DNA from 3 places in the Methylocella sp. CPCC 101449 genome. Region 2 is predicted to be linked to each of the others. Evidence: riboswitches for the same ligand, from Rfam matches in the RefSeq annotation. Region 2 holds a riboswitch; each other region holds the start of a gene.
The links. A riboswitch is a leader RNA that binds a small molecule or an ion and turns the genes downstream of it on or off. The one in region 2 is predicted to bind S-adenosylmethionine.

Region 1 (6,380 bases), on a different contig from region 2:
GACCACATAGCCCTCCAAGAAGCAGGTCTCCCGTTCGAGAGCGAACGCGTCGATCTCCGCGCCAAAAAGACCGCCTCAGGTGCTGATTTCAACGCTATTTCACCGAAAGGCTATGTGCCGGCGCTCGTCCTGGGCAACGGTGAATTGCTGACCGAGAATGCCGCGATCCTCGACTACGTCGCCAATAAAGCGCCTGCGCTCGGTCTTGAAGGATCCCTCGGTCGTACGCGCCTACTTGAGGCACTCGCCTTCATCGGCAGCGAAGTCCATAAGAACTTCAAACCCTTCTTCGCCGGTGGAAGCGACGACGAAAAAGCCAAGGCAGCAGAGAACATCACGCGGCGCACCAAATATCTCGCTGACAGTTTCAAGGGAAACTATCTATTTGGCGACAAGCTGAGCGTGGCGGATTGCTACCTGTTCGTCATGACACTCTGGGCGCAGAAAGTGGGCGTGCAATTGCCTGCCGCGCTCGACGCTTTCCGCGATCGTATGAAGCAACGTCCCGCCGTTCAGACCGTGATGAAGGCCGAGGGACTCATTTAAAGCGAAAGAATGGCGCAATCTTTGCGCCATCCCCTCTCAAATTCGACTTTCTGCCTGCGCGGCATCCGCTTTGGTAGGATGTGATGGGACTGCACGCGCCAAATGGGTCTCGCCCCATTCATAGAGGGCACGCATGACGTGTCCGAGACTGCGCCCATGTTCCGTCAACGCATATTCAACCCGGGGCGGCACCTCCGGAAAGACGGTGCGGCTGATAATCCCTTCGCTTTCGAGTTCCCGCAATTGCACCGTCAGCATGTGCTGACTGACACCCGGGATGGCGCGGCGCATTTCATTGAAGCGGCAGGTACGCCGAAAGAGCTGCCAAAGAATCAGCATTTTCCACTTGCCATCGAGCACGGCGAGCGTAGCCGCGATCTCAGGCGGCGGCTCCTGCAAGCATTCCACGTGGCTGCAATCCGGCTGGGTAGTCATCTTTTCCATACTACACCATATTTTCCATACTACAGCAGAAAATCCATCCTACTTGTAATTGCATACTAACATCGACATTTCGACTGGCACTTTCAACCCCGAAGAAAAAACGTGCCACGGGTGTCATCATGTCCGTCTCGGCCACTACCGCAAAACCCATCTACCGCTATCGCTGGAAAAACATTGTTTTCTGGGCACTTGGCATCGCTCTGGCGCTCCTTTTCGTGGGCGCGGGCCTGGCCAAGCTCTACGGCACCCCCGACATGGTGCAATTGTTCACCGCGATCGGGATCGGCCAATGGCTGCGCTATTTCACCGGCGTAATCGAGATCGTCATCGGGCTGACCCTGCTCTATCCCGCGACGGTCGGTCTCGGCGCCCTTCTCGGCGCCATCACCATGGCCTTTGCGACCCTCGCCAATTTCGCCATCGGCCACGACATGATCCACTCGACGGTCATTGCCGTCGCCTTTCTGGCCATCGCATGGGAGCGGCGCAACCAGCTCTTCGCTTTGGCGGACGGCGTCTGAGTGGAGCGACACGCATGTCATTGCCTGTCGCCTCGCCCTCGCCTACCGGTCGCTGGAAGACGATTACCCTCCGCCTCATCGAGCTTGCCCTGGCTTTTTGGCTGACCGCTGACGGCATAGGGAAACTTTATGGCGCCGGCCAGACAATCGAGATCTTCAACGCGATTGGCGCTGGACAATGGTTTCGCGTTCTGACCGGTCTCATTCAGATGGCCGCCGCTGCTTTACTCGTCACCCGTGGCATGGCCGCATTCGGTGCCATCCTGGCTGCGGCCATTATGATCGGGGCGACCTCCGCCAATCTGACGGTTCTCGATCGCGACGCCGTCCATGCGCTCGTTCCTGCTCTGATATTTCTCGCAATTGCCTGGATCAAACGCGGCGAATTGTTCTCGGTCTTTTCTCACGCCTGACCATCGGCGTGATCCAAGTTGGTTGCGTTATCTCGGCTGTCGCGCCGACGCATTGTGGATCCGACGCCGCTTCCAGATTGTCCTGATGGAAGCTCCCCGCCAGGCAGTCGCTCCACGGCGTCGCGTATCGGCACCGAGCATTGCGTGACCTGGCGGGTGAGCGGTTGAGAGGCCGCTCACCTGCCGACTTATTCTAGATTCCGAAGGTCACATGCCCCTGCGCATCGATCGTCCAGGCCGGATTAAAAGCGATCTCCCAAGCATGATCATCAGGGTCAGCCACATAGCCGCGAAAGCCACCATGCAAAGGCGCATCCGCCGGCCTTACAATGCGGCCGCCCGCCTGCGCCAATCGGTTCATGACGGCGATAACCGCCGCTTCGCTCTCCACATTGTGAGCTAGGGAATAGGCGCCAGCGACGGCCAGAAGCGGCCGCCCCATGTCCGCTTCCAGCGACGGTTTGAGGAAACAGCCAAGCATCAGGCCGTTCATTTGGAAGAAGAAGATTTCTGCATTCTCAAACACTGGCGACCAGCCGAAGCCTTCGCCGTAAAAATGCTTCGACCGAGCAAGATCGGCAACGCCGATGGTAATGATTGAGATTTGCTGTTGCATGCCCAAACCTTTCATACGCCGGCACCCCATGCGCCAGCGGGAAAGTCTTGGGACTCGACGCCGAAAGCGACGGCCAGGACCCACTTGCGTGGGGATCGGGCTAACCGCACCGATCTCTCCTTTTTCGACCGTCGTCTTTTACTGAAACGTCGCAAATACCGCAACGGACCAGTTGAAATGATCCTGGCGACCCAGCTAAAACGGTTCACGCATCAAGAGTTGGGGCGAGACCCAACGCCAACCTGCTGACCGAGCAAGGTGGCCTCTCTGAAGGGAGGATGTGGCCGAACCGGCAACCAAACGGATCCAGCCACCGCGTCTGTCTCGCCCGGAGTGAAGGACGCACGCGGAAATGCCGATCAAAATTCCCGATGACCTGCCTGCTTATGACACCCTCAATGCCGAGGGCGTCATGGTCATGCGCGAAACAGACGCAATCCGCCAGGACATCCGCCCGATGCGGATCGGTTTGCTCAATCTGATGCCCAACAAAATCCGCACGGAAACACAGATTGCGCGTCTGCTTGCCGCCACCCCCCTGCAGGTCGAACTGACCCTGGTACGTATGACCGACCATATCGCCCGCAACACCCCAGCCGATCACATGCGTGCTTTCTACCGCCCATGGGCGGACATGCAGTCTGATCGTTTCGACGGCTTTCTCATCACGGGCGCTCCCGTCGAGCGGATGCCGTTCGAGGAAGTTGGCTATTGGGACGAGCTACAGCGCGTACTCGACTGGACGCAAACGCACGTGCATCGCACCTTTACCATCTGTTGGGGCGCGCAAGCCGCCACGCATCATTTCCACGGCATGCCGAAACATGCACTCGCGCAGAAAGCATTTGGCGTCTATCGACAGCGCAATCTCGTGCCATCATCGCCTTTCATGCGCGGCTTTTCAGACGATTTCTCCGTCCCCGTATCTCGTTGGACGGAAACGCGAGGCAGCGATATTCCGCGTGGCAGTAATCTCACCGTATTGGCCGACAGCGATGAAACGGGCCTCTGTCTAGTAGACGATCCGCAACACCGCACCCTGCATATGTTCAATCACATCGAATACGATTCGACTTCTTTGGCCGAAGAATATGTGCGGGACATCGAGAATGGCATGCAACTGCCAAGCAATTATTTTCCCGCCGATGACCCGCAGCATCAGCCGAAGAACCGCTGGCGCAGCCATGCTCATCTCCTCTTCGGAAACTGGATCAATGAGATTTACCAGACGACACCTTTCGATGTGGAACGTATCGGCAGCGCATCCTATTTCTAGGTTTTCCGCATTGATGATCTGGAACCATCGGGCACCGTGAAGTGGTGATAGCTTGCTGGTTTATGGCCGCTTGGTGAAACAATCTTAATGTTGGGGGATTTGCCCCAGATTTGTCCCAGTAGCGAGGCACGTTTACATCGCAATAGCCGCCAGAACGGCCTCCAAGCCTCGCGGCGACGTAAGGCGATCATGATGCAAAATACGCGCCCTCTCCCCAATCCATCCCGGCCATTCACTTCATCCGATACGTCAAGCCGACGCGACTTCCTTTATATCGCCACGGCTGCCATGGCTGGCGTCGGAACGAGCGCCGTTCTCTGGCCTCTGATCAATCAGATGCAGCCGGACGCTTCCGTCATTGCTGCGGGCGTACCCATCGACATCGATATCAGTCAGCTTGAACCAGGACAGCAAATGCGAGCCATATGGCGTGGCATGGCACTCGCAAGTCTGCAAAACCCTCAGCTTCTCGCCATGCTGCGCGATCCTCAATCCAGCCAACTACAACAACCGCCCTACGCGGTGAATTGGCACCGATCGATCAAGCCTGAATTTCTCGTCCTGGTCGGCATCTGTACCCATCTTGGCTGCCTGCCCGAATTCAAGCCGGACGGCAGCGTCGGTGGTTACGACGGCTATTTCTGCCCGTGTCACGGCTCCAAATATGATCTCGCAGGCCGCGTCTTTTCCGGCGTTCCCGCGCCCTATAATCTGCCCGTGCCTCCACACCGCTACGTCAACGATAAAGTGCTGCGCATCGGCGAAAATCCGGACGGCCAGACCTTCGATTTCGGCACGATAGAACAGGTCTAGCGCGGCCTTAGCTAACCACTGATCGCGCAAAAATTGTGAACGTTGTATGCGCGCACGTTAAGGCCCGAGCGATCGGGCGGAACTTCATCGGCACTGGCACGTTTTTACATCGACATCCTGAGGTGACGGCCGGGTTGCGATGCTGATGAGACTGCTGCCATCAATGCTTAGCCAGCCCCTCTCTGGAGGATGGCTCGCAGCATGCTTGCTCTGTACGTCCGCTGTAGCTGGTGTCCCAGCCGACGCGAGCAAGAAGATCGACGCGCTTTACGAAAAATTTGAGCAGCGGATCAGGGCCCGGCAAGCCGAAGGCACCATGCCAACACTCGCAACGCCAGCCGATGCGGAACTTCTCAATACATTTTGGAATCCAGCTCTCGTCGGCGAAGCTCCTTATGGAGCGGCGGACAGCGAATCTCTGATGACCATTCTCGCCAGGCAACGCAGCGTACTCAGCGCCTATGTCTTCTTTTCTCACGGCTCGTCGGAACGCCCACCGCTCGCCAGTAATATTCTCACATTTCAGGACGAAATCGTTCGTGCTCAAATTGTACAATTGAAGATCGTTGGTGCCCTGGCGGCAGTCGCCACAGATGTCTCCGTCTTGATCCAAGATCGACAGATGGACGACGTCAAGCGCTTCGGCATCTCCTCATTCAAAGTTGCCTACGCACCATTTCTGCAGAACGTGAATGAAATTATCGCACTGCCAGGATTGCGGATGCCCAATCGTTCCGCTCTTGCAAAAACATTGGCTGAGAATCTGGCTCGGATTGCGCCGGCTTTGGCCCAACGCGACCGGCTAAAGATCGCCACGCAACTCAAGTCCTCGCAATCCCTCCTACCCGAGAGCGACCGGCCGGAAATCGATACCGCCCTCGAGCAATTCCTTGCCCAGCCCTGCACCGGCATTTGCGCCATGCGCTGATCAAAATTCAATCATATCTTGATAAATTAGTTGACATAATATCAAGTATTAATTAAATTCGCTCGTCTGCGAATATTCGCAGCTAGTGGGGAGCAGGCAGTGGCGGGTCCAAAAGGAAAGCCTATCAAATCTGCCGCTTTGAGCACTCGACATCCTCCACCTCCCATCCCGTCCGCCCCAAAACGAGACCTCGAGCGCTTCACCTTCGTCATTCAGGCGGATCGGCGCGGCTGTGTCAGTGTCACTGAATTCGATTGTCACGCCACTCAGGCCGAAATCGCCCAGGCGCTCTGCGATAGCAACCTCCCCGATTGCCCCGTTCTCCACATTCTGGAGGGCCATATCGGGGATATGCTGCGCGATGTGACTGAAGACGTCGCCCGTGAGATCGGCCGGATGGCCGAGCGCGCCGCGCAAGATCATTGGACGATCCAGACCTGTGCGGCCCAGCTTCTTCGGCGCTTCGACCTCTTCGACGCCTGCGAACACCACCTCATGATCGAATATCTGAACCAACCGCTCATGGATATCGGTTAAACTCGTCCCTTTGCACGGTTGCGTTTGCCCATTGATCGGACCAAATATCTTTCCAAACAGCGGTTGTCGAAGCGTTGAGTGAAGCATCATGAGAAGTCCAGGCAATGTCCCGCCGGCACAAACAGGCATCGTCATCACTGATGCGCATCGCGCATTTTTTAACGCGATCCCGAAAGTCGAACTGCATTGCCATCTGCTTGGCGCGGTGAGGCGGGATACATTTTTCGACCTTGCCAGACGCAAACCCATCCCCATCACCACCGAGGAGATGGAAGCGTTTTATACG
Region 2 (6,380 bases):
CCGAAGAGCCAGCGCGGGCTGGGCACGAATGCGCACTGACGATCGGCTGTCTCGATCTTCTCAAGCGTTCCCGCTTCACTCACCGCACCACTCCTCCCGAGTGCTTGGCCAAGTGTTTGGCCAAGTGTTCAGGCGCTACTGCCCTTTCGGCGCGAAACTGGTGTCGACGAGAGACGATACGGCGGCCTTCACATCGACATCGGCTTTGATGACCCCTGCCTTCTGCAAGGCGAGGCCCGCTTCCTGGATCGTCTCGGCGACTTTACCATCGATCGTCGCATTGCTGAGATCGGTCCGCTCAAGCTGTTTGGCGATGACCGCTTCCGGCAATTTGGTCTCGGCGACCAGCAGCTTGGTCAGTTCGGCCTTGTTCTGCACGGCCCACTGGCGTGCTTCTTCATAGACCTGATTGACGCGGCGGACGATGCCGGGGTTCTGCTTGGCGAAATCCTCGCGCGTATTGAGCACGCCCCAGGTGTTGGCGGCGGCGTTGCGATAGAACAGTTGCGCGCCGTCCTCGACTTCCGCCTGCGCCATGATCGGATCCAGGCCGGCCCAGGCGTCGACGTCCTTGCGGATGAGCGCGGTCTTGCCATCGGGATGCTGCAACAGAACGAGGCGCACGTCCTTTTCGGTGAGGCCGGCGCTGTCGAGCGCGCGCACCAGGAAGATGTGCGGATCGGTGCCGCGCGTGACCGCGACTGACTTGCCCTTCAGGTCGGAAATCTTGGTGATGCCGGTGTCGGGGCGCGTCACCAGGGCCGTCCATTCGGGGCGCGAATAGAGGCCGATCGATTTGATGGGATTGCCGTTGATCTTGCCGATCAGCGCGGCGGCACCGGCCGTGGAGCCGAAGTCGAGCGAGCCGGCGTTGAGGAATTCGAGCGCCTTGTTGGAGCCGGCGGAGAAGACCCAGCGGATGGCGATGCCATCGGCCGCGAATTCCTTCTCCAGCAGTTTCTTTTCCTTCAGCACCAGGGAGAGCGGGCTGTAGGTCGCCCAATCGACGCGGATCTCTTTGACCTGCGCGAAAGCGGGTGCGGCCAAAGCCATAAGGGCCGTGGCCGACAAAATGAGACGACGGGAAAATTTGGGCGAAAATTGTGTCATGACGGTCCTCACGGTTTGCGCGGACGCGTCCCGTGAGACCGGCCGGCGCTTTAGCTGCATTTTTTCCGCGCCCGCAAGCTGCGAGCTCAAATCGGCGCGTGGATGTTTTATGAGACGATATGTTCTTTATGTCAAACAAAACATCCTGATATCGGAATAGAATATTTCCACTCCGATATTATGTTATTAAGTAATCGAACCAACCTGTCCGGCTTCCCAGCCGATGATCGCCCGCTTGCGGGCCAAGCCCCAGTGGTAGCCGGTCAGCTCGCCGGTCGAGCCCAGCACGCGATGGCAGGGCACGACGAAGGAGATCGGATTGCGACCGACGGCCGCCCCGACCGCCCGCGCGGCTTTCGGCTTGTCGATGTGGCGGGCGATCGAGGAATAGGTGGTCGCCTTGCCGAGCGGGATGCGCAGCAGGGTTTCCCACACCCGCACCTCGAAATCGGAGCCGATCAGGACGACACGCAACGGCCGGTCGGCACGCCATTCCGTCGGATCGAAGGCGCGGCGCACATAATCGGCCGCCGCCGCATCGTCGCGGACATAGGTGGCATTGGGCCAGCGGCGCTGCATGTCAGCGAGCGCGCCTTCGCGCCCGCCCGCCGGCTTGCCGTTGGTGCCTGCCGTACCGGGCGCGGCCTTCTGGTCGACCCAGCCGAGGCCGGCGAGGCCGCGCGGCGTGAACACCGCCAGGGCTTCGCCGAACGGCGAGGTATGGAAGCCGTAAGTCAGCACCAGGCCTTCGCCGCGGGATTTATATTCGCCCGGCGACATCGCCTCGTGGGTGACGAAGAGATCATGCAGGCGGCCCGGACCGGAGAGACCCACTTCATAGGCGGTGTCGAGTACCGAGGCCTGATCGCGCAGCAAACGCCGGGCATGATCGATGGTCAGCGCCTGCAGGAAGGCCATAGGCGTGAGGCCAGCCCAACGCTTGAACAGATGAGCGAAATGCGAGGCCGACATGCCGAGATGCGCGGCGATATCCTCCACCGAAGGCTGATCCTTCCAGTTCAGGGTCAGATATTCGATGGCGGCGCGGATGCGGTTGTAATCATTGGTGTCGGGCGCGATCTGCACGGTGCCGGGGGCACGCAGGTCGATCGGGCGGGCGCCCATCGGAAGATCAGGTTGCAGGGTCATGGTTCTGGTCCTTGTGTCTGGCCCGTAACATGGCCCCCTCCCGCCCCTGCCGCCACCCGAAAACCGCGACGGTTCAGGGATATTCAATTATAGCGGGGACCACGCTTGGCCTCCGCCAGCGCCCGCGCCAGTTCGTTGGCATATTGCTCGCGTGCTTCCGGCCCAAGCCAGATGGCGACCTCGATGCGCCGGCCGCGCGTCACCAGCGCAATATGCTCCAGGCCGAAATCCTCGTCCTCCTGCCGCTCCAGCCGCACCCAGAGCGGGTTGAGCCGCCATTCGTGCCGTTTGCCGCGATGGCTGACGCGCTCGATATGCAGCAGCACCGGCGTCAGGGTGACATCCTCATAGGCGTTGGCGGCGCGGAAATTGGCCCGGAAGGCGAAATAAAAGATCAGGACGTCGACGCCCATGAAACCCGCCACCGGCCAGGCGCCCATGATGACGAACGGCAGGGTGACGCAAAACGAGAAAGCCGCGAAAACCATCAACAGGCGATGGAAACCGCGCCGGTCGAGCGAACGATGCGGCACGGTGCGGCGTGCGAAAATCTGTGTGTCGCTGGGATGGATCGCGGTCACGACGCTCGCGGCCTCCAATTCCTCTCTAATATAGACGGATCATGCCCGCGAAAAAATCCACTTCCGCAGCGCCGAAACGACGCTCCTCGAAAGCCCCGGCGGCGGTGCCGACGGTTCTCGGTAAAAGACCCGCAAAACCCGGCAAAAAACCGGTCAGCGCGGCGATCATTCACAAAATTTTTGAACGGCTTCGCGAGGCCAATCCAGAGCCGAAAGGCGAGCTGGACTATGTCAATGTCTACACGCTGCTGGTGGCCGTCGTGCTGTCGGCACAGGCGACCGACGTCGGCGTCAACCGCGCCACGCGCGGCCTTTTCGCCGTCGCCGACACGCCGCAGAAAATGGTCGCCTTGGGCGAAGAAAAAGTGCGCGACTATATCAAGACGATCGGCCTCTATCGCAACAAGGCCAAGAACGTCATCGCACTCTCACAACAATTGATCGACCAATATGGCGGTGAAGTTCCGCGCACGCGCGAGGCGCTGGAGACCTTGCCCGGCGTCGGCCGCAAGACCGCCAATGTGGTGCTGAACATCGCCTGGGGCGAAGAGACCATCGCCGTCGACACCCATCTTTTCCGCCTCTCCAACCGGCTGCGTCTGGCCCCCGGCAAGACGCCACTCGAAGTGGAACTGGGGCTTGAGAAAGTCGTGCCGAAGGAGTTTCGTCGCCACGCCCATCACTGGCTGATCCTGCATGGGCGCTACATCTGCAAGGCGATCCGGCCGGAGTGCGAGAAATGCGTCGTCGCCGATTTATGCACGTCGGGCGATAAGCGGATTTAATGCGCGACCGTCCTGCCGTCATTGCGAGCGCAAGCGAAGCAATCCAGGAGTCAAAGCGTGTAGCCATAGACGTAAAATGCCTGTTTCAGAGGCATTTCTTGACGTCCTACCACGCGCCCTAGATTGCTTCGTCGTTGCACTCCTCGCAATGACGGTGGGCTCTAGCGCACCGGCACGAAGTAGAGCCCGATCCAACCCAGGATGCCGACGATGATGCGCCACCAAGCGAAGAGCTTGAAGCCGTGGCGCGAGACATAGTTCAAGAAGCCGCGCACGACGACGAGCGCCGAAATGAAAGCCGCGACAAAGCCGATGACGATGAGCGCGACGTCGTTGAATTCGAGAATCTTGTAGTTCTTGAACAGATCGTAGGCAAAGGCGCCCGCCATGGTCGGCATGGCGAGGAAGAAAGAGAATTCCGCCGCCGCGCGCTTCTCGGCGCCCATCAGCATGGAGCCGACGATGGTGGCGCCGGAACGCGACACGCCCGGCACCATGGCGAGGCATTGGAAGAGACCGATCTTCAGGCACATCATCGGCGGGAAATCCATCACATCGGTGAATTTGCTCTTCAGCGGCATGTCCTCGACCGCCAGAAGAACGAGACCGCCGGCGATGAGCGTGGTGCAGACGATCATCGGATTGAACAGCACGTCCTTGATGAAGTTATGCAGCAACGCGCCGATGATGGCGGCCGGCAGAAAGGCGATCAGAATGCCGATGACGAAGGAGCGGGCTCTGGGATCGCTGGGCAGGGCCAGCAGGATCGACCAGAGTTTTTTGAAATAGACGATGAGAATGGCGAGGATGGCGCCGAGCTGCACCAGCACCTCGAAGGTCTTGCCCTTCGACTCGAAGCCGAGGAAATGGCCGATAAGCAGCAGATGGCCGGTGGACGAAACCGGCAGAAATTCGGTGAATCCTTCGACCACACCAAGGATCAGCGCCTTGATGGCTTCAATCGTGGACATCAGGAAGGGCCTCGGCGCGGAATCGAAGGGTCTACGGCCGCAGATACGCTCAGTCCGCGAATCGCGCGCACCGCAGCTCAAGCCTCTATAGTTGAAGCCACCATTATACCAAAGCCATGACGGTTAACCGGAACTTAACCTAGGGCCTATGCATTTTAAATAAAGTCTGGCCTTGCGCCTGTCTCCTCCTGCATAGATCTCACCCGTGTTCGCGTCGCGGTCCCCAAATCATTGTTGCTCATGCCCGTTCTGTTTCATCATCCGCTTTGTCCTCATTCGCGCTTTATCCGCATCGCTCTCGCCGAATATGGCTTAGAGCCCGAGTTGATCGAAGAACGAGCTTTCGAACGGCGGAATGAATTCCTGATGATCAATCCGGCGGGCGAGACGCCGGTTCTGGTGGAACCGTCGCAACTGGCCATACCGGGTGCCGGCAACATCGCCGAATATCTCGACGAGGCCTATGGCGCCCATCTGGGCGGGCACCGCCTGCTGCCCCAGGACCCCGCCGGGCGGATCGAGGTCCGCCGGCTGATGGACTGGTTCAACGGCAAATTCTTCGCCGAAGTGTCGAATTTTCTCGTCACGGAGAAGATCTACAAGCGCTACATGACCGCCGAGGCCGGCGGCGGCGCCCCCGATATGGACGCAGTGCGCGCCGGACGGGCTAACATCCGCTATCATATGGCTTATATCGGCTGGCTGACGGCCAAACGGAAATGGCTGGCCGGCGACATGATGACCTATGCCGATCTGGCGGCGGCGGCGCATCTGTCATGTGCGGATTATCTGGGCGACGTGCCATGGACCGAAGACGACACGGCGAAGGAATGGTACGCGAGGATCAAATCGCGACCGTCGTTCCGCGCCCTGCTGAACGACCGGGTGCCGGGCATGACGCCGGGGCCGGCCTACGCCAACCTCGATTTCTAAAACCATCCTTCATCGACGCCCTGCGCCAGCGCGCCGCCGAACTCGGTTTCGATCAGTGCCGCATCGCCGCGCCCGACGCCATTCCCCAGGCCCCTGCCCGCCTCAAGCAATGGCTCGGCGAGGGCGCTCATGGCGACATGGACTGGATGGAAGAAACGGCCGATCGGCGCAGCGATCCGCGTGTGCTGTGGAGCGAGGTGCGCAGCGTCATCGTGCTCGCCGTCAATTACGGGCCTGACACCGATCCACTCGCCTCGCTCGATCAGACCTCGCAAGCGACCATCTCGGTCTATGCGCGCAATCGCGACTATCACGAGCTGATCAAAGGCCGGTTGAAAATGCTGGCGCAATTTCTCGTCAGCCGCGCCGATGCAGAGACCGACGTGAAGGTCTTCGTCGATACGGCGCCGGTGATGGAGAAGCCGTTGGCGGCGGCCGCCGGTATCGGTTGGCAAGGCAAGCACACCAATCTGGTGTCGCGCGATCATGGCTCTTGGCTGTTCCTCGGCACGATCTTCACCACGCTGCCTTTGCCCATCGATCCGCCCGAGAGCGATCACTGCGGTTCGTGTCGGGCTTGTCTCGATGCCTGTCCCACCAACGCCTTTCCCGCGCCCTATCGCCTCGATGCGCGGCGCTGCATCTCCTATCTGACCATCGAATACAAAGGGCATATCGACCGGCAGTTCCGCACCGCCATGGGCAATCGCATCTATGGCTGCGACGATTGCCTGGCCGCCTGCCCGTGGAACAAATTCGCCGCGGCTTCGCGCGAAGCCAAGTTTCAGGCGCGCGACGACCTGCTGGCGCCGCCACTCGCGGACCTCGCTGCGCTCGACGACGCCGCCTTC
Region 3 (6,380 bases), 240 kb from region 2:
AGCGGCTTCGAACTCTCGGCCTCTTACGCGGTGCCCGATGCCAACATTCTTTCGATGGATACGCATCTCGACATGATGCGCGCGATGGGCGAAGTGCAGGACGCGCCGGTGATCGCTGATCTCGATACCGGCTTCGGTAATGCCATCAACGTCTCTTACGTCGTGCCGCGCTATGTGGCGGCCGGTGTTGCCGCCGTCGTCATGGAAGACAAGACGTTTCCAAAAGACAGCAGCCTGCGCCCTGGCGGACGCCAGGAGCTGGTGCCGGTGGAGGAATTCCAAGGCAAGATCGCTGCCGCCAAGGCGGTCGCCGGGCCATTGGTCGTGGCCCGCACCGAGGCTTTGATCGCGGGCCTTGGCGAGGCTGAGGCGCTGCGCCGCGCCGCCGCTTATGTCGAGGCCGGCGCCGATGCCATTCTCATCCACAGCAAGCAGAAAACGCCCGACGAAATCGTCGCCTTCTGTCGCGCCTGGCCGGGGCAGGTGCCCTTGGTTCTGGTGCCGACGAGCTATCCGCAACTCTCCTTCGCCGATGTGGCGGCTTGGGGCAAAGTCGGCCTGATCATCTGCGGCAATCATGCCATCCGCGCGGCTGTCGCTGCGATGCAGAACACCTTCCATCGCATTCTGGCCGAAGGCGGTATCGCCGGCGTCGAGGCCGACATCGCTTCTGTCGCCGATGTTTTCACATTGCAGGGCGATGCCCATATGCGTGCGCTGGAGAAGGCCTATCTGCGCTGATAGGATGCGGGAGCCTTTTTGAATCGGCAGCGGGGCGATGAAGACGATGACCACATCCGCGCGCATCGCGGCGATCGTGATCGCCTGTGTCACCTGGATCGGATTGGCCGTGCAGCTTCAGGCCTCGACCGAACTCGCCGGCACGGTGCCTTCGGCCATCTGGGCTATGCTGCGCTTCTTCACCGTGATCGCCAATCTGCTCGTGGCGACCGTCTTCACGATTCTGGCCTTGGGCGGCAGGGTGGCGCCAAGCCTGCTCGGCTGCATCACGCTGGCCATCCTGTTCGTCGGCGTCATCTATACGCTGTTGCTGCGCGGCCTCATCGAATTGAGCGGCGGCGCCAGACTGGCCGATCTGGTGCTGCACCACGTCACGCCGGTTCTGGTGCCCTTGTTCTGGCTGATCTTCGCGCGCAAGGGCGGTCTGCGGTCCGTCGATCCCTGGCTCTGGGCTCTGCTGCCGTTGGTGTATTTCATCTACGCCATCGCACGTGCCGCACTCGATGGCCGCTATCCCTATCCCTTCATGGATGTGGCGACGATCGGTTGGGCGCAAACCGCCGTCAACGCCGTGGTGATGGCGCTGGGCTTCGTCATCGGCGGTTATGTGTTCTACGCGCTCGACAGTTGGATGAGCCGCCGTTCTACGCCCTGAAATGTTTCGACAGCTTGAGGCCCTGCGCCTGATAGTTCGATTTCAGGTCGGCGCCATAAAGCGTGCGCGGCGTCTCGGCCATTTTCTCATAGACCAGACGTCCGACGATCTGCCCGTCTTCGAGAATGAACGGCACGTCATGCGAGCGCACTTCGAGCACGGCACGCGCACCGGCGCCACCGGCTTCCGCCGCGCCGAAGCCCGGGTCGAAGAAGCCGGCGTAATGCACGCGGAACTCGCCGACCAAGGGATCGAAAGGCGTCATCTCGGCCGCGTGGTCGGGCGGCACGCGCACCGCTTCCTTAGAGGCGAGGATGTAGAATTCGCCGGGATCGAGCACGAGATCGGCGCGGCCATGCCGGTGAATGGGCTCCCAGAAATCGAGCATGGCATGGGCAGCGGGCTTGTCGACATCGATGAGGCCCGTGTGCCGCTTGGCGCGATAGCCGATCAAGGTCGAGCCGTCGAAACCGGCCAGATCGACCGAGACCGCCACGCCGCCTGAAATCGACGGCTCGGCCGAGGTCACCAGTTTCTCGCGCTTGTGCAGATCGAGATGGCCTTGATCGTCGAGCCGCGCCTGGCCGCGCCGGAAGCGCACTTGCGACAGGCGCGAGCCGCTGCGCACCAGCACGGGGAAAGTGCGCGGCGAAATTTCCGCATAGAGCTTGCCGTCGTAGCCGGCTTCGATCTGGTCGAACTCATGCGCCCGGTCGGCGATGACGCGGGTGAAAACGTCGATACGGCCGGTGGAGCTTTTCGGATTGGCGGAAGCGGCGATTTCGGCCGGCAAAGCCAGGCTTTCCATCAGTTCGGCGATATAGACGCAGCCCGTTTCCAGCACGGCGCCCTGGGTCAGGTCGATTTCATGCAGGGCCAGGGCCTCGATCCGCGCGCTGACGGGCCGCTCAGGCCCGGGCAGGAAGCTGGCGCGCATGCGCCAGGCCCGGCTGCCCAGGCGTAAATCCAGGCTTGCCGGCTGGACCTGGCCGGTCGCGAAGGGGGCAGCGATGCGGATCGCGCCCGCGCCATGCAGGGCCTCGATCTCGTGGGCAGGCAAAATGCCGCGGTTCTGGCTCATAGGACTGGCGTAACTGAAGGCTTGGTTGACGCCAAGTCGGCGGCTGGGCTAGACCACAAGTATCGTGGTCATTTGGGCCGACCGGCTTGCCGCCACGTAAAATAAGGGGCTAAGGGGTCGTGTCCGCACTCGATAAGTCCCGTGCGCCCGGCTCGAACGAGCCGGGTTTTGTTTTGGGCGGCGGTCCGCCCCGGGTGGAGAAAAAGCATGAGTCAGAACAAGTCGCCGCGCCATCTGCGTCCCGCCACCCGCCTGGTCCATGGCGGAACCCTGCGCTCCCAGTTCGGCGAAATGTCCGAGGCCATGTATCTGACCCAGGGCTATGCCTATGACAGCATGGAAACCGCCGAACGGCGCTTCAAGGGCGACGAGCCCGGCTTCATGTATTCGCGCTTTTCCAACCCGACCGTGGCCATGTTCGAGCAGCGGATGGCCTTGCTGGAAGGCGCTGAATCGGCCCGGGCCACCGCCACCGGCATGGCGGCCGTCACCGCCGCCATCGTCGGCCAGCTCAAGGCGGGCGATCACATCGTCGCCGCCAAAGCGCTGTTCGGCTCCTGCCGCTATGTCGTTGAGGATCTGATGCCGCGTTTCGGCGTGGCCTGTACCCTGGTGGACGGCACCGACCTCGCGCAATGGCGCGCCGCCGTGCGCCCCAATACCAAGACCTTCTTCCTCGAAAGCCCGACCAATCCGCAGCTCGAGATCATCGATATCGCAGCCGTGGCGAAGATCGCCCATGATGCCGGCGCGACTTTGGTGGTCGACAACGTCTTCGCCACGCCCATTCTGCAAAGCCCGTTGCAACTCGGCGCCGATTGCGTCGTCTATTCGGCGACCAAACATGTCGACGGCCAGGGCCGCGTGCTCGGCGGCTGCATTCTGGCGTCGGAAGCCTTCATCCAGGCGCACATTCACAATTTCCTGCGCCAGACCGGCCCGGCCATCTCCCCCTTCAATGCCTGGGTGATGTTGAAGTCGCTTGAAACCCTGCCGCTGCGCGTCAACCAGCAGATGCGCAATGCCGAGCGGGTGGCCGATTTCCTGGCCGAGCAGAGCGCCATCAACTACGTGCTCTATCCTTCGCGTAAGGATCATCCGCAGCACGAGCTGGCCATGCGCCAGATGTCGGGTGGCGGCACCGTGGTGGTGATCGATGTGAAGGGTGGCAAGCAAGCCGCCTTCCGCATGGCCAATGCCTTCTCCATCATCAAGATTTCCAACAATCTGGGCGACGCGAAAAGCATCGTCACCCATCCGGCGACGACCACCCATCAGCGTCTGCCGCAGGCCGATCGTGAAGCGATGGGGATTGGCGAGGGCATGCTGCGCCTGTCCATCGGCCTCGAAGACATCGAAGACATTCTGGAAGATTTCCAGGCCGGCATCGCGGCGATTTAGCCGTCACAACGTTGCTGGCTTGCCTTTGATGAGCCCATCAAAGGCAAGCCAGAGGGCGTTAAGGCGCTACAAAAACCCGCCACACTTGCCGTTTACGGTCCTGCCGGCGTGAAGGCAGTGGATAAGTAGAGGCTTGTCCGCCGGCCCCGACGCGCCGCATCCCAGCGTCGGCAAACTCAATGTTTGCATGGAGTTGATACCGCCACAGCCGGCGCCGGGATCGTCGAAAAGCAGCGAAGGGCTTGGGGAAAACGGATTTCACCCACATGAACATTGAACAGGGACTCTTGCGCGTGATTCTACGGCTAGTGTAGATTCAACGCTGTCTACTACGACATTTCGTGCGGCGGACCTTTCAGCAAGCGTGACATGCGTCCAACGCTCACCGGTACATCCGGGGAGCGGGCCAGACGGATTCACGGCAAAACGGACTTAGGAGAACAGCATGTCCTGGACCGATGAGCGCGTTGAGACGCTCCGTAAGCTCTGGTCGGATGGTCACAGCGCCAGCCAGATCGCAGCCGAGATCGGCAATGGCATCACGCGCAATGCGGTGATCGGCAAGGTGCACCGGCTTGGTCTGTCGGGCCGCGTCAAGGCGCCGTCGACGGCCGCGCCGCGCCCCCGTGTCTCGCAGCCTCGCGCCCATCGGCCGGCGGCGGTTCAGCGGTCGGGCACCATGGGCGGTGGTATGGTGCGCGGCAATACCGCGCTCGCCTTCGCGCCGCGCGCCTATGAGGCGCCGGTGCTCAAGCCGATCGAGGAAGTCCTGCTGCCGATGTCGGAGCGGGTGACGATCATGGAGCTGAAGGAAGCCATGTGCCGCTGGCCGCTCGGCGATCCCGCGACATCCGAGTTCCGCTACTGCGGCGGCAAGTCCGATCCCGGTGCCACCTACTGCCCCTATCATTCGCGCATGGCCTATCAGCCGGCGCAAGATCGCCGCAACCGCTCGAAGATGCAGGTTCCGCGGCTGACCTGATCAGGCAGCTATTCGGAAAAGTTAAAGGCGTGTGATCAATCACACGCCTTTTTTCTTTTCGGCTTCGGTGAAGTGGATCAATCCCGCGAGCAATCAATCCCGCTCGAAAGTCTCGTCGAAGGAATAGCCGGCGCCGCGCACCGTGCGTAGCGGATCGCGTTCGCGGCCGCGGCTGATCGCCTTGCGCAGGCGCCCGATGTGCACGTCGACCGTGCGTTCGTCGATATCGATGGACAGGCCCCACACCGCGTCGAGCAGTTGCGCGCGTGAGAAGACGCGGCCCGGCTTTTCCATCAGATGTTCGAGCAACCGGAATTCGGTGGGACCCAGATGCAATTCGCGGCCGTTGCGATGGACGCGGCGCGTTTCGCGATCGAGTTCGATCGGTCCACGTTGCAGCTTGGTGGCGATGCGTTCCGGCCGCGAGCGGCGCAGAAGAGCATGTACCCGGGCCATCAGTTCCGGCACCGAGAACGGTTTCACCACATAGTCGTCGGCGCCGACCGAAAGGCCGCGCACCCGTTCCTGTTCCTCGCCGCGCGCGGTGAGCATGATCACCGGCAGGCCTTTGGTCGCCTCCCGCGCCCGCAGGCGTCGGCAGATTTCCAGGCCCGAGACGCCGGGCAGCATCCAGTCGAGGATCAGGAGATCGGGCACCTCCTCGGCGAGGCGGATTTCCGCCTCGTCGCCCCGTTCGATCCTTTCCACGGTGAATCCGGCCGCTTCCAGATTGTAGGCAAGCAGCAGCGCGATGGCCGGCTCATCCTCGACTATGAGGATGCGCGGTGCGGTCGCCTCGTTGCGTGGCCGCCTGTCGTTCACAGACACGGGTTTCGATTCATTCGTGAAAGTCTGCATGGATCAGCCTCTATTTTGCCGCCGCTGCTTGAGACTCAAGACCCGATGATCCACCCTTGGGTCGTTCCACCGGCAGCGGTTCGCCGGTGACGAGATAATGTACGGTTTCCGCGATGTTGGTCGCGTGATCGCCGATCCGCTCGATGTTCTTCGAGCAGAACAGCAGATGGGTGCAGAACGAAATGTTGCGCGGATCTTCCATCATGAAGGTGAGGAGATCGCGGAAGACGGAGTCTTCCAGCGCGTCGACATCAGCGTCGCGCCGCCACACTTCGTCGGCCGCCGCCACGTTCTTCTGAGCATAGGCGTCGAGCACGTTCTTGAGCTGAATGGCCGCGATATCGGCCATGTGCTTGAGACCGACGAGCGTGCGCGGCACGCGCATGTCGCCGGAAATCTTCGTCGTGCGCTTGGCGATGTTCTTGCAGAGATCGCCGACACGTTCCAGATCGCTGGCGATATGGATGGCGGCGACCAGTTCTCTGAGATCGACGGCCATGGGCTGGCGCCGGGCGATGGTCAGCACGGCCTTTTCTTCGATCTCGCGCTGCAAAGCGTCGAGCTTGGGGTCACGTTCGATGGTGCGGCGAGCCAGGTCCGCATCGAGGCGCGACAGCGCGTCGATGGCGTCATAAAGCATCTTCTCCGCGATCCCGCCCATT

Region 1: another riboswitch for S-adenosylmethionine. It lies ahead of metA (homoserine O-succinyltransferase); the one in region 2 lies ahead of OIM99_RS05175 (aliphatic sulfonate ABC transporter substrate-binding protein).
Region 3: another riboswitch for S-adenosylmethionine. It lies ahead of OIM99_RS03995 (O-succinylhomoserine sulfhydrylase); the one in region 2 lies ahead of OIM99_RS05175 (aliphatic sulfonate ABC transporter substrate-binding protein).

What each region holds. Positions count from the first base shown of each region.
Region 1 covers NZ_JAPDHU010000002.1:1,864,835-1,871,214, forward strand. Annotated here, with positions in the region: gene OIM99_RS19835 (glutathione S-transferase N-terminal domain-containing protein) at 1-546, shown strand, start outside; gene OIM99_RS19840 (helix-turn-helix domain-containing protein) at 583-990, opposite strand; gene OIM99_RS19845 (DoxX family protein) at 1,110-1,511, shown strand; gene OIM99_RS19850 (DoxX family protein) at 1,526-1,924, shown strand; gene OIM99_RS19855 (VOC family protein) at 2,118-2,540, opposite strand; SAM-I-IV-variant riboswitch at 2,745-2,850, shown strand; gene metA (homoserine O-succinyltransferase) at 2,893-3,816, shown strand; gene petA (ubiquinol-cytochrome c reductase iron-sulfur subunit) at 4,009-4,629, shown strand; gene OIM99_RS19870 (hypothetical protein) at 4,769-5,557, shown strand; gene OIM99_RS19875 (hypothetical protein) at 5,657-6,094, shown strand; gene add (adenosine deaminase) at 6,183-6,380, shown strand, end outside.
Region 2 covers NZ_JAPDHU010000001.1:1,141,687-1,148,066, forward strand. Annotated here, with positions in the region: gene OIM99_RS05170 (ABC transporter permease) at 1-56, opposite strand, end outside; gene OIM99_RS05175 (aliphatic sulfonate ABC transporter substrate-binding protein) at 136-1,110, opposite strand; SAM riboswitch at 1,141-1,218, opposite strand; gene OIM99_RS05180 (methylated-DNA--[protein]-cysteine S-methyltransferase) at 1,297-2,235, opposite strand; gene OIM99_RS05185 (DUF2244 domain-containing protein) at 2,343-2,840, opposite strand; gene nth (endonuclease III) at 2,882-3,625, shown strand; gene OIM99_RS05195 (undecaprenyl-diphosphate phosphatase) at 3,787-4,596, opposite strand; gene OIM99_RS05200 (glutathione S-transferase family protein) at 4,837-5,529, shown strand; gene queG (tRNA epoxyqueuosine(34) reductase QueG) at 5,427-6,380, shown strand, end outside.
Region 3 covers NZ_JAPDHU010000001.1:899,438-905,817, reverse strand. Annotated here, with positions in the region: gene OIM99_RS04010 (phosphonopyruvate hydrolase) at 1-741, shown strand, start outside; gene OIM99_RS04005 (Pr6Pr family membrane protein) at 788-1,396, shown strand; gene OIM99_RS04000 (2'-deoxycytidine 5'-triphosphate deaminase) at 1,386-2,477, opposite strand; SAM riboswitch at 2,532-2,610, shown strand; gene OIM99_RS03995 (O-succinylhomoserine sulfhydrylase) at 2,685-3,878, shown strand; gene OIM99_RS03990 (GcrA family cell cycle regulator) at 4,324-4,860, shown strand; gene phoB (phosphate regulon transcriptional regulator PhoB) at 4,954-5,718, opposite strand; gene phoU (phosphate signaling complex protein PhoU) at 5,729-6,380, opposite strand, start outside.